DNA from 4 places in the Arthrobacter sp. Z1-15 genome. Region 3 is predicted to be linked to each of the others. Evidence: riboswitches for the same ligand, from Rfam matches in the RefSeq annotation. Region 3 holds a riboswitch; each other region holds the start of a gene.

Evidence for each region. A riboswitch is a leader RNA that binds a small molecule or an ion and turns the genes downstream of it on or off. The one in region 3 is predicted to bind S-adenosylmethionine.
Region 1: another riboswitch for S-adenosylmethionine. It lies ahead of M1D40_RS00875 (LLM class flavin-dependent oxidoreductase); the one in region 3 lies ahead of M1D40_RS05275 (bifunctional o-acetylhomoserine/o-acetylserine sulfhydrylase).
Region 2: another riboswitch for S-adenosylmethionine. It lies ahead of M1D40_RS10910 (flavin reductase family protein); the one in region 3 lies ahead of M1D40_RS05275 (bifunctional o-acetylhomoserine/o-acetylserine sulfhydrylase).
Region 4: another riboswitch for S-adenosylmethionine. It lies ahead of M1D40_RS03500 (ABC transporter substrate-binding protein); the one in region 3 lies ahead of M1D40_RS05275 (bifunctional o-acetylhomoserine/o-acetylserine sulfhydrylase).

Annotation. Positions count from the first base shown of each region.
Region 1 covers NZ_CP096454.1:167,102-169,295, forward strand. Annotated here, with positions in the region: gene M1D40_RS00870 (hypothetical protein) at 1-693, opposite strand, end outside; SAM riboswitch class IV at 846-961, shown strand; gene M1D40_RS00875 (LLM class flavin-dependent oxidoreductase) at 998-2,194, shown strand, end outside.
Region 2 covers NZ_CP096454.1:2,386,319-2,388,512, reverse strand. Annotated here, with positions in the region: gene M1D40_RS10915 (hypothetical protein) at 1-266, opposite strand, end outside; gene M1D40_RS10910 (flavin reductase family protein) at 778-1,284, opposite strand; SAM riboswitch class IV at 1,346-1,467, opposite strand; gene M1D40_RS10905 (PhzF family phenazine biosynthesis protein) at 1,573-2,194, shown strand, end outside.
Region 3 covers NZ_CP096454.1:1,153,407-1,155,600, forward strand. Annotated here, with positions in the region: gene M1D40_RS05270 (VOC family protein) at 1-494, opposite strand, end outside; SAM riboswitch class IV at 755-871, shown strand; gene M1D40_RS05275 (bifunctional o-acetylhomoserine/o-acetylserine sulfhydrylase) at 941-2,194, shown strand, end outside.
Region 4 covers NZ_CP096454.1:749,305-751,498, reverse strand. Annotated here, with positions in the region: gene M1D40_RS03505 (hypothetical protein) at 130-642, shown strand; SAM riboswitch class I at 772-860, shown strand; gene M1D40_RS03500 (ABC transporter substrate-binding protein) at 954-2,194, shown strand, end outside.

The sequences.
Region 1 (2,194 bases), 990 kb from region 3:
GCTGTTGTTCTCCGGCTCGGGATAACAAACGGAGACGTGCGCGTAATAGAAGCTGAGCCACCTGCCGTTTGCTTGGCAGATAATCCTCCGGTCGGTCAGGAACATTTGACTGTGCTGGGAATCGCGCCACTGTTGGCGCGATGCAGCCTGAGCTGCCCGCCGTCGTGATCTGTTGGCTAGGGCGGTAACTCCGAATCCTGCTAGGACAAAGGCAGGCTGCCCCCAAAAGAATCCCGATGTATGAACATAAGTTCCGTTGAGGCCGTAAAAGCGTGCATAATCCGCTCTGATTGAAAGGTGCACTGTTTCGCCCGGTTCCAGAACGATTCCCCACACTTCAAGGGACGCCGGCCGGTGTCCCGCCGAGAGTTGTGCAACCAGGTTTCTGGCCGCGGCCCATGAGTTCTCGTAGTTTTGTTGAAGATTTGCCTGGGCCTGCTCCGACTTGGTGAGATGGCCGCCGGACCGCCGATAGCCGCGGAAAACGCGGTAACCGTTCCGCACCGTACGGATCACCAAAACAATGGTGAGCACAACCCACATCAGGAAAATGGCGAGTTGAATGAGGGCCTGAACATTGACACTGCTGCCGGACTGGAGGTTGATGTTTGTCCCCAGGGCCGCGCCGAGATAAAGCGCAAAAACACCAACAAACGGCACGATCCAGCTCAGGTGTCTTTTCATGTCGCACACAATAGCGACTGGGCGCGCCAGCGGAAGCGTGTTTTGGGTCCGGCAACGGGCGGGACCCCGGCCGGCGGCAGGGGTGGGCAGCAACGGGCAGGTTCACAAAAGGTCATTGACTTCCCAAGCGCTGCAGTGCTGTGCAGATACTGGAGCCGAAGGATCATGAGTCCCAACGCGAAGCTCTGGCTGGTTGGGCGGCAACCCTCTTCTCCGTAGCGGGGTGCCCCAGATGAGGATCCGGCCGTCCCGCGTCCGCGGACGGCAAGTACGGCGCTCCTTTGCGGGTGCGTCCCGTTCCGAAAGGTTCGCCATGTCAGAGCAGAGCATCCCCGCGACCGAAGAGAGCAGCCGGCGGCAGATCCGCTTCAATGCCTTCGACATGAACTGCGTGGGCCACCAGTCGCCGGGCCTGTGGCGCCACCCGCAGGATAAGTCCGCCGAGTACACCGACCTCCGCTACTGGGCCCATCTGGCCAGGACCTGCGAAAAAGGGCTGTTTGACGGCATTTTCCTCGCGGATGTGCTGGGCACCTACGACGTGTACGGCAGCTCCAACGAGGCCACCCTGCGGCAGGGAACCCAGGTTCCGGTCAATGATCCGCTGCTGCTGGTGTCCGCGATGGCCCTGGTCACTGAACACCTCGGCTTCGGCGTCACTGCCGGAACCGCGTACGAGCATCCTTATCCGTTTGCCCGCCGGCTCTCCACGCTTGACCACCTCACCAACGGCCGGGTCGGCTGGAACGTCGTGACCGGGTACCTGCCCTCCGCCGCCCGGAACCTGGGGGCTGAAGACCAGCTGGAACACGATGAGCGCTACAACCACGCAGATGAGTACCTCGAAGTAATCTACAAACTGCTGGAAGGCTCCTGGGAGGACGGCGCCGTCGTCCGCGACAAGGAGACCGGCGTTTTCACCGACCCGGCCAAGGTTCATGACATCAACCATGAAGGCAAGTACTTCAAAGTTCCGGGAATCCACATCAGCGAGCCGTCGCCGCAGCGCACGCCGGTGATTTATCAGGCCGGCGCCTCCCCGCGGGGCATTACGTTTGCGGCTGCCAACGCCGAGGCGGTTTTTGTCGGAGCGCCCACCAAGGAAAAGCTGAAGGCAACGGTCACGAAAATCCGGGACGCCGCCGAGGCCGCAGGCCGGGACCGGCATTCCATCCGGATCTACACGCTGATGACCGTTATCACTGCCGCCACCGCAGCAGAAGCCGCCGCCAAACACGAGGACTACCAGCAGTACGCCAGCCATGAGGGTGCCCTGGCGCTGATGTCCGGGTGGATGGGCGTGGACCTGTCCGGCTACAACCTGGACGAGCCGCTGGGCAACGTGAAATCCAATGCCATCCAGTCCGCCGCGGGCAACTTCCAGAAGCCCAAGGACGACGGCGAACCCTGGACGGTGCGCGACATCGCCGATTCAGTGGGGATCGGCGGCCTGGGGCCGCGGATGGTGGGTTCGGGAGCGGAAATCGCCGAGGAGATGATCCGCTGGGTG
Region 2 (2,194 bases), 1.2 Mb from region 3:
GGCATGATGACATGTTCGAAACCCATCAGCATCGGGACATTGCAGTGGTCACTGCCGACGGTGGAAAGGTGGTCCGACTCATCGTCCAGAACCTCGATGTCGTAGGCCCCCGGCTGGTTGCAGGTGAGATAAGAGGTGAAGCTGGTCCCCGGTTCCATAGCGGGCAGCTCGAAGGTGCCGGTTCCGCTGCCGGATTCCTCCAGCACGACGCTAGCGTTGGCGGGACGCCACTGCGGCTGCTGCTGAAAGAAAGTTTCCACGCTCACGGGATTGTCCGCCCGGAACAGAGCCTGCACAGCTGAATCATCCGGTGTCTGGGCGGCATTCGGCGAGGCCTCTGTGCCGGGTGCCTGGGTGGCATTCGGCGCGATCTCCAGACTGAGGCCGTTTGTGCCGGGCTCGCCGGCTGAAGAGGACGGCCGGGCCGGCTCCTCGGCAGAGGCTGAAGGCGAGGCCGGCTTACTGGAAGCGGTCTCCGGCTCCTCCTGCGCGGTGCACCCTGCCAGTAGAAGGCCCAGTACTGCTGCCGGAAGCAAAGCCTTCCGTGAAAGCGGCAAACCCGGCCGGCTGCCGGGCTTTCCCTTTTTGTGTGATGTGCCGTGGACATTTCTGTTTGTGCTCATCTCCGCTACTTCCTTTCGAAGTAATCCGAAGAACAATAGTCCGTCCATGGCATGATGTAAAGGTTTGGTAACGGAGGCCGTGCCGGCAAGGAATGTGCCGCGGAAAATGAATTGACGCGGCTTCCAATTTCCAGTTCCCGGCGGCGCTTTCCGGTCAGGCGAATTCAGGGACGCTGAGCTGCCGGAACGCCGACCTGTGGAAGACCAGCGGCTCATGGGCGTCGTCGTGGGAGGTGTGGCCGTGAACCCGCAGCAGCACCACTGTGTGGTCGCCCGCGGGCACCTCGTTCTCCACTGAGCACTCCAGCCACAGGGCGGCACGGTCCAGGAACAGGGCACCGGACTCGTCGGTGTGCAGGTCAAGCCCGGCGAAACGGTCGCCGGTTTTGGATGCGATCTGTTTGCAGATTCCCTCGTGTTCGGAGCCCAGGATGGATACGCCGATCCGCGTTGCCGGCCGGAGCACCGGCCAGGTGCGGGACGTGTTCTGTACGGCAAACAGGACCAGGGGCGGGTCCATGGACACGCCCACGGTAAAGGACGAGGCAACAATTCCCTGCGGCTCTCCGTCGACCACCGCGCACAAAGCGGCAATGCCGGACGGGAAACGTGAAAAGGCGCGGCGCAGGGCTGCCGGCTGAAGGTCGCTAACAAGGGACATGGTGGAAAGATCCTCTGCCTTAAGCGCGGTGCCGGCGGCCATTACGGCCGCGGCGCCACCAGCGCGGTACTTGCCGCAGCCGGGAGAGTCTCGCCGGGCGGCCGAATCGTCACCTGGAGCACCCCGCTACGGCGAGAGGGTTGCCGTCCAGCCGGCCAGGGCCCGTGGCTGGAACTCTTGATTCTTCTCCCAAGGTAGGCGCGGCCGATGCAGGGTTGCAAACGGATGCCTTACTTCGTAAAACTCCGCTTCATAAAACTCCCGGCAGCCAGGGGATAGAGTTTGGCTATGAAACAGCGGTGGTTTAAACAGGTGGACGTCTTTGGCAGTGAACCGTATCTGGGCAATCCCCTTGCCGTGGTTCTGGAAGCCGAAGGCCTTTCGGACTCCGACATGGAGTCTTTTGCGCGGTGGACCAACTTGTCGGAAACCACGTTCGTGCTGCCGCCCACTAGGGACGGGGCTGACTACCGGGTCCGCATCTTCACCCCGGGCGGCGAGATTCCCTTTGCCGGGCACCCCACGCTGGGAACCTGCCACGCGTGGCTGGAGGCCGGGAACAAGCGGCGCTATCCCGACGTCGTCGTGCAGGAATGCGGAATCGGCCTCGTGACGCTGCACGCCAATGCCGGCATTGCCGCTTTCGCCGCACCGCCGCTGCTGCGCTCGGGACCGCTTGAAGACGAGGTCCTTGACCAGGCGCTGAAGGCCCTGAACCTGGACCGCACCCAGATCCTTGCCTCCAATTGGATCGACAACGGACCCGGCTGGCTGGGACTGCTGCTCCCGGATGCCGCAGCGGTGCTGGCACTGAAGCCGGATCCGGTTGTCATGGGAAGCCTGCGCGTGGGTGTCATCGGCGCGCAGCCTGCGGACGCTGAAACCGACTACGAGGTCCGCGCCTTTGTGC
Region 3 (2,194 bases):
AGCGAATTCAGCTTCACGGCACCGGGCATGCCGGGCAGGGCAGCGGAGGGATGCAGCGGCTCAGTGCCCTCGTCCCAGCGCAGCATGTAGGGCACCTGGGGGTCGGCGATGAGGCCGTTGATGCCGATCTGGCGCCAGGTCAGTTCCTGGCCGTCGGGAAACTTGCGGTTGCCCGGGACCGACTCGCGGCCCAGGCGCTCTTCAAACGGAGACAGATCGTCCACTGCAACGCACCAGCCCATCCAGCCGCCGCCGCATTCGGAGCGCTGCCGAACGGCCTGTCCGAAAGGAGCTTTGTCTGATGCCGGGTGGCTCAGGGCCTCCACCACCTCGACATACTGGTGGTTAGCCAGAGGAAGAATCATGTTGCGGGTGCCGAAACGGGGGTGGACGCCACCCTTGACGAAGTCCGCTCCCAGAGCGGAAGCAATCCTCTCGGTCGTGGCCAAAAGACCGTCGGATTCACAGGCATAAGATACATGGTCCAAGCGCATGCGGCCCATAATTGCACGTTGTGACCGACCTCTCGACCAAGGTAACCCTAACTGCGTGTACTTACTTTTTCTGCCCGCGGATCGGGTGCTTTTCCGCCGCTGAGCACGGCCCGGGAATCCCTGCTCTTGAGGGCAGGGCCGCTGGCCAAAAACAGCACGGTAAGCCGTACTGCCCGCTCGGCGGTGGTGCTGCAACGCAGGGAAATGAACCGTCACAGAGGTTGCGGGGTTCGGGGTTATCCGTTTTCATAGGGGGAATAGGTCATGAGTGCCAGCAGATAGCCCCGGCTTGCTGGCCGGCAACCCTCCAACCGCGGTGGGGTGCCCCGGGTGAAGACCTGGCTGTACGTCAATCGGGCGTATGGCAAGCGCGGGTCACACGTGGCTGCCGGCTCTTTCCCGGCTAGAAGTCTCGATGCGGCCCCTGGTCAATAGGGAGCAATGCCATGTCAGGAAACTGGTCCTTCGAAACCCGTCAGATCCATGTGGGACAGGAGCCCGACGCCGTCACCGGTGCCCGTGCACTGCCGATCTACCAGACGACGTCGTTCGTCTTTCCCAGCGCCGAAGCGGCTGCCAACCGGTTTGCCCTGGCTGAGCTCGCGCCGATCTACACACGAATCGGCAACCCCACCCAGGAAGCGGTGGAAAACCGGATCGCGTCCCTTGAAGGCGGGCTCGGTGCGCTGCTGCTCGCCTCGGGGCAGGCCGCGGAGACCTTCGCGATCCTGAACGTCGCCGAAGCCGGCGACCACATTGTCGCCAGCCCCAGCCTGTACGGCGGCACCTACAACCTCTTTAAGCACACCCTGAAGAAGTTCGGCATCGAGACCACCTTTGTGCAGGACCCGGACAACCTCGACCAGTGGCGCAGCGGCGTGCAGCCCAACACCAAGGCGTTTTTCGGCGAAGTGGTCTCCAACCCGCGCCAGGACGTCCTGGACATCGAAGGCATCAGCGCCGTCGCGCATGAGGCCGGCGTCCCGCTGATTGTGGACAACACCCTGTCCACCCCGTACCTGATCCGTCCCATTGAATGGGGAGCGGACATTGTGGTGCATTCGGCCACGAAATACCTGGGCGGCCACGGGACCTCGATTGCCGGCGTCATTGTCGATTCGGGCAACTTCGACTTCGGCGCCGATCCGGAGAAGTTCCCCGGGTTCAACACCCCGGACGAGAGCTACAACGGCCTGGTGTACGCCAGGGACCTGGGAGCCGACGGCGTCCTGGGCGCCAACCTCGCCTACATCCTCAAGGCCCGGGTGCAGCTGCTGCGCGACCTCGGTTCGGCCGTCTCACCGTTCAACGCGTTCCTCATCGCCCAGGGGCTGGAGACGCTGAGCCTGCGGGTGGAACGGCACGTGGCCAACGCCGTCGCAGTCGCCAACTGGCTCGAAGCGCACGACGACGTCATCTCGGTCGCCTACGCGGGCCTTGAGTCCAGCCCGTGGTTTGAGCGCGGACGCAAGTACGGGCCGCGCGGCACCGGTGCCATTGTTTCCTTCGACATCACCGGCGGCATCGAGGCGGGGAAACGCTTCGTGGATGCGCTGGAGCTGCACTCCCATGTGGCGAACGTGGGCGACGTCCGCTCCCTGGTGATCCATCCGGCGTCGACCACACACAGCCAGCTGGGGGCCGAAGCACAGCTCGCCGCGGGGGTCAGCCCGGGCCTGGTGCGGCTGTCCGTCGGCATC
Region 4 (2,194 bases), 400 kb from region 3:
GCCGCAGTTGTCAGGATCCTGAGGGCTAGCCGCTAACTGCCCGCCCGCAAGCCGGGAACGGGCCGCAGCCCTGTCCTCCGGTCAGCCCCGCCGGGTACCGTCGAAGAACGCTTCTTCCGGAGGTCTTGTATGGACTGGCTGGCAGTGTCCCTCCTGGCCCTCGCGGCGCTCGTTCTGGGAACCGCCGCCGGCTGGAGCATCCGGGCAGGCATTGACCGCCGCGACGAAAATGCGGCCCTGAACGCACTCATCACGGATCTGCACCTGAAGCGTCCGCTGGCCCCGATCGAACCGCAGGTGATCGAGGGCGCCGGCGACGAGGAACGCTGCCGCGCCACCGTGCTGGATGCACGCGAGCGCATGATCGAAACCCTCGCCCATCTGCGCAGCGGCTCCGCCAACACCGATGTGCTGATGCGCATGTCCACAGCCTGCACCCGCTACCTCCGTGATTCCTCCCGGGCGCCGGAGCGGTACCAGTTCGCACTGATGGAACTGCGCGAAACTATGGTCGACGGCGTGTTGCTGCTCAGCGACGCCGGCCGGCGCGTGCGCTACCGGGCACCCGGGGAACGGTCCGCCGCCAAGCCCGGCCGCACGCCGTCGCGCCGGCCGAACCGCCTGCTCCGCGGACGTTTATGACACCTGTGTGACGCAGGAAGAGACGCATGACGTCACGCTGCGGAGTTTGCGGCAACGCGGCGTCATTCTCTTGCCCGGACGGCCTCCGCCAAGCTTCCATGGTGGTGTCCGCTTCTCGAATCCGGACATTTCCCATCCAGAGCGGCTGAGAGACCTGGCTCGTTGACGCCGCAGCAACCACCCTTCGGGGCCGGTGCTCATGCCAGGACCGATGGACTCACTTCCCCGTTGGGCCCGAGCTGCAGAGCTGTGCAGCAGCGGCTCCTGCGTGCTCGAATGCCGTGTTCCTCGGTGCGACCCGAGAGGATCCCATGCACGACTCCCCCCGATCCCCCCGCATATTTGCGGCCCGCACCTCCCGCACCTCCCGCACCTCGGTTGCTTCCCGCACTCCCCTGCGGGTCGCGGCGCTCCTGGCCGCGGCGGCACTGACCCTGTCTGCCTGCGGATCCGGTTCCCAGACAGCAGGCACCAACGCCGCGGCCGGGACGTCCGGTGAACCGGTCGACGGCGGCACGCTGGTGTACGCCGAGGTCACCCCCATCAACAACTGGCAGACCCAGGCCGCGCGCTTTTACGAGAAGTCCAACGTGCTGAACTCGGTGCTGGACCGGCTGACCTACTTTGACCCGGAGAAGGGTGAGCTGGTTCCCTGGATCGCCTCGGCCTTCTCGGCCAACGCCGACAGCACCGAATTCACCTTCACCATCCGCCCCGGCGTCACGTTCAGCGACGGCACCCCGCTCGACGCCGCGGCGGTGAAGGCCAACCTGGACAGCTTTGGCCTGGGCCTTCCCGCCGCCCAGATCCAGCCGAACGTGGACTTCGCCGGCTACCAAACCAGCGAAGTAACCGGCACGGACCAGGTGGTGGTCACGTTGAACGCCCCGAACTCCAACTTCCTGCGCGCCACCTCCTCCGTCACTGCCGGACTCGTCTCCCCGGCCACGTTGCAGAAGGACGCGGCCGGGCAGTCGGCCATCTCGTCCATTTCCGGCTCCGGGCCCTTCGTCTACGAATCCGAAAAGCCCGATGAGGAAGTCGTGCTCGCCAAGCGGGACGGCTACGCCTGGGCTCCGGACGGGGCGGAGAACCCGGGCGAGGCCCACCTGGACAAGGTGGTCATCAAATACCTGCCCGAGGTCGCGCACCGCGCCGGCGCCGTGCAGTCCGGCCAGGTAGATCTGGTCCGCGGTCTGCAGCCGGTGGACGAGGCGGCGCTGGCATCCAGCGGCAACCAGGTGCTCGCGGCCGACGGCGTGGACCTCACGGTGAACATGGCCGCCGTGCGGACCGGCAGCGGAAAGCTGGCCGATCCCGCCGTACGGCAGGCCCTGCAGGCGGGCATCGACCGGCAGACCATCAAGGACACGGTGCTCTCCGAGAGCTACACGCTGGCGGCGTCGGTCCTGAACCATCAGGCCCCCGGCTTCGTGGACCTGAGCGCTGACCTGGCCTACAACCCGGAGGAAGCCCGGCAGCTGCTGGACGACGCCGGCTGGCAGGAAGGCAGCGACGGCATCCGCGAGAAGGACGGCGAGAAACTCGAGGT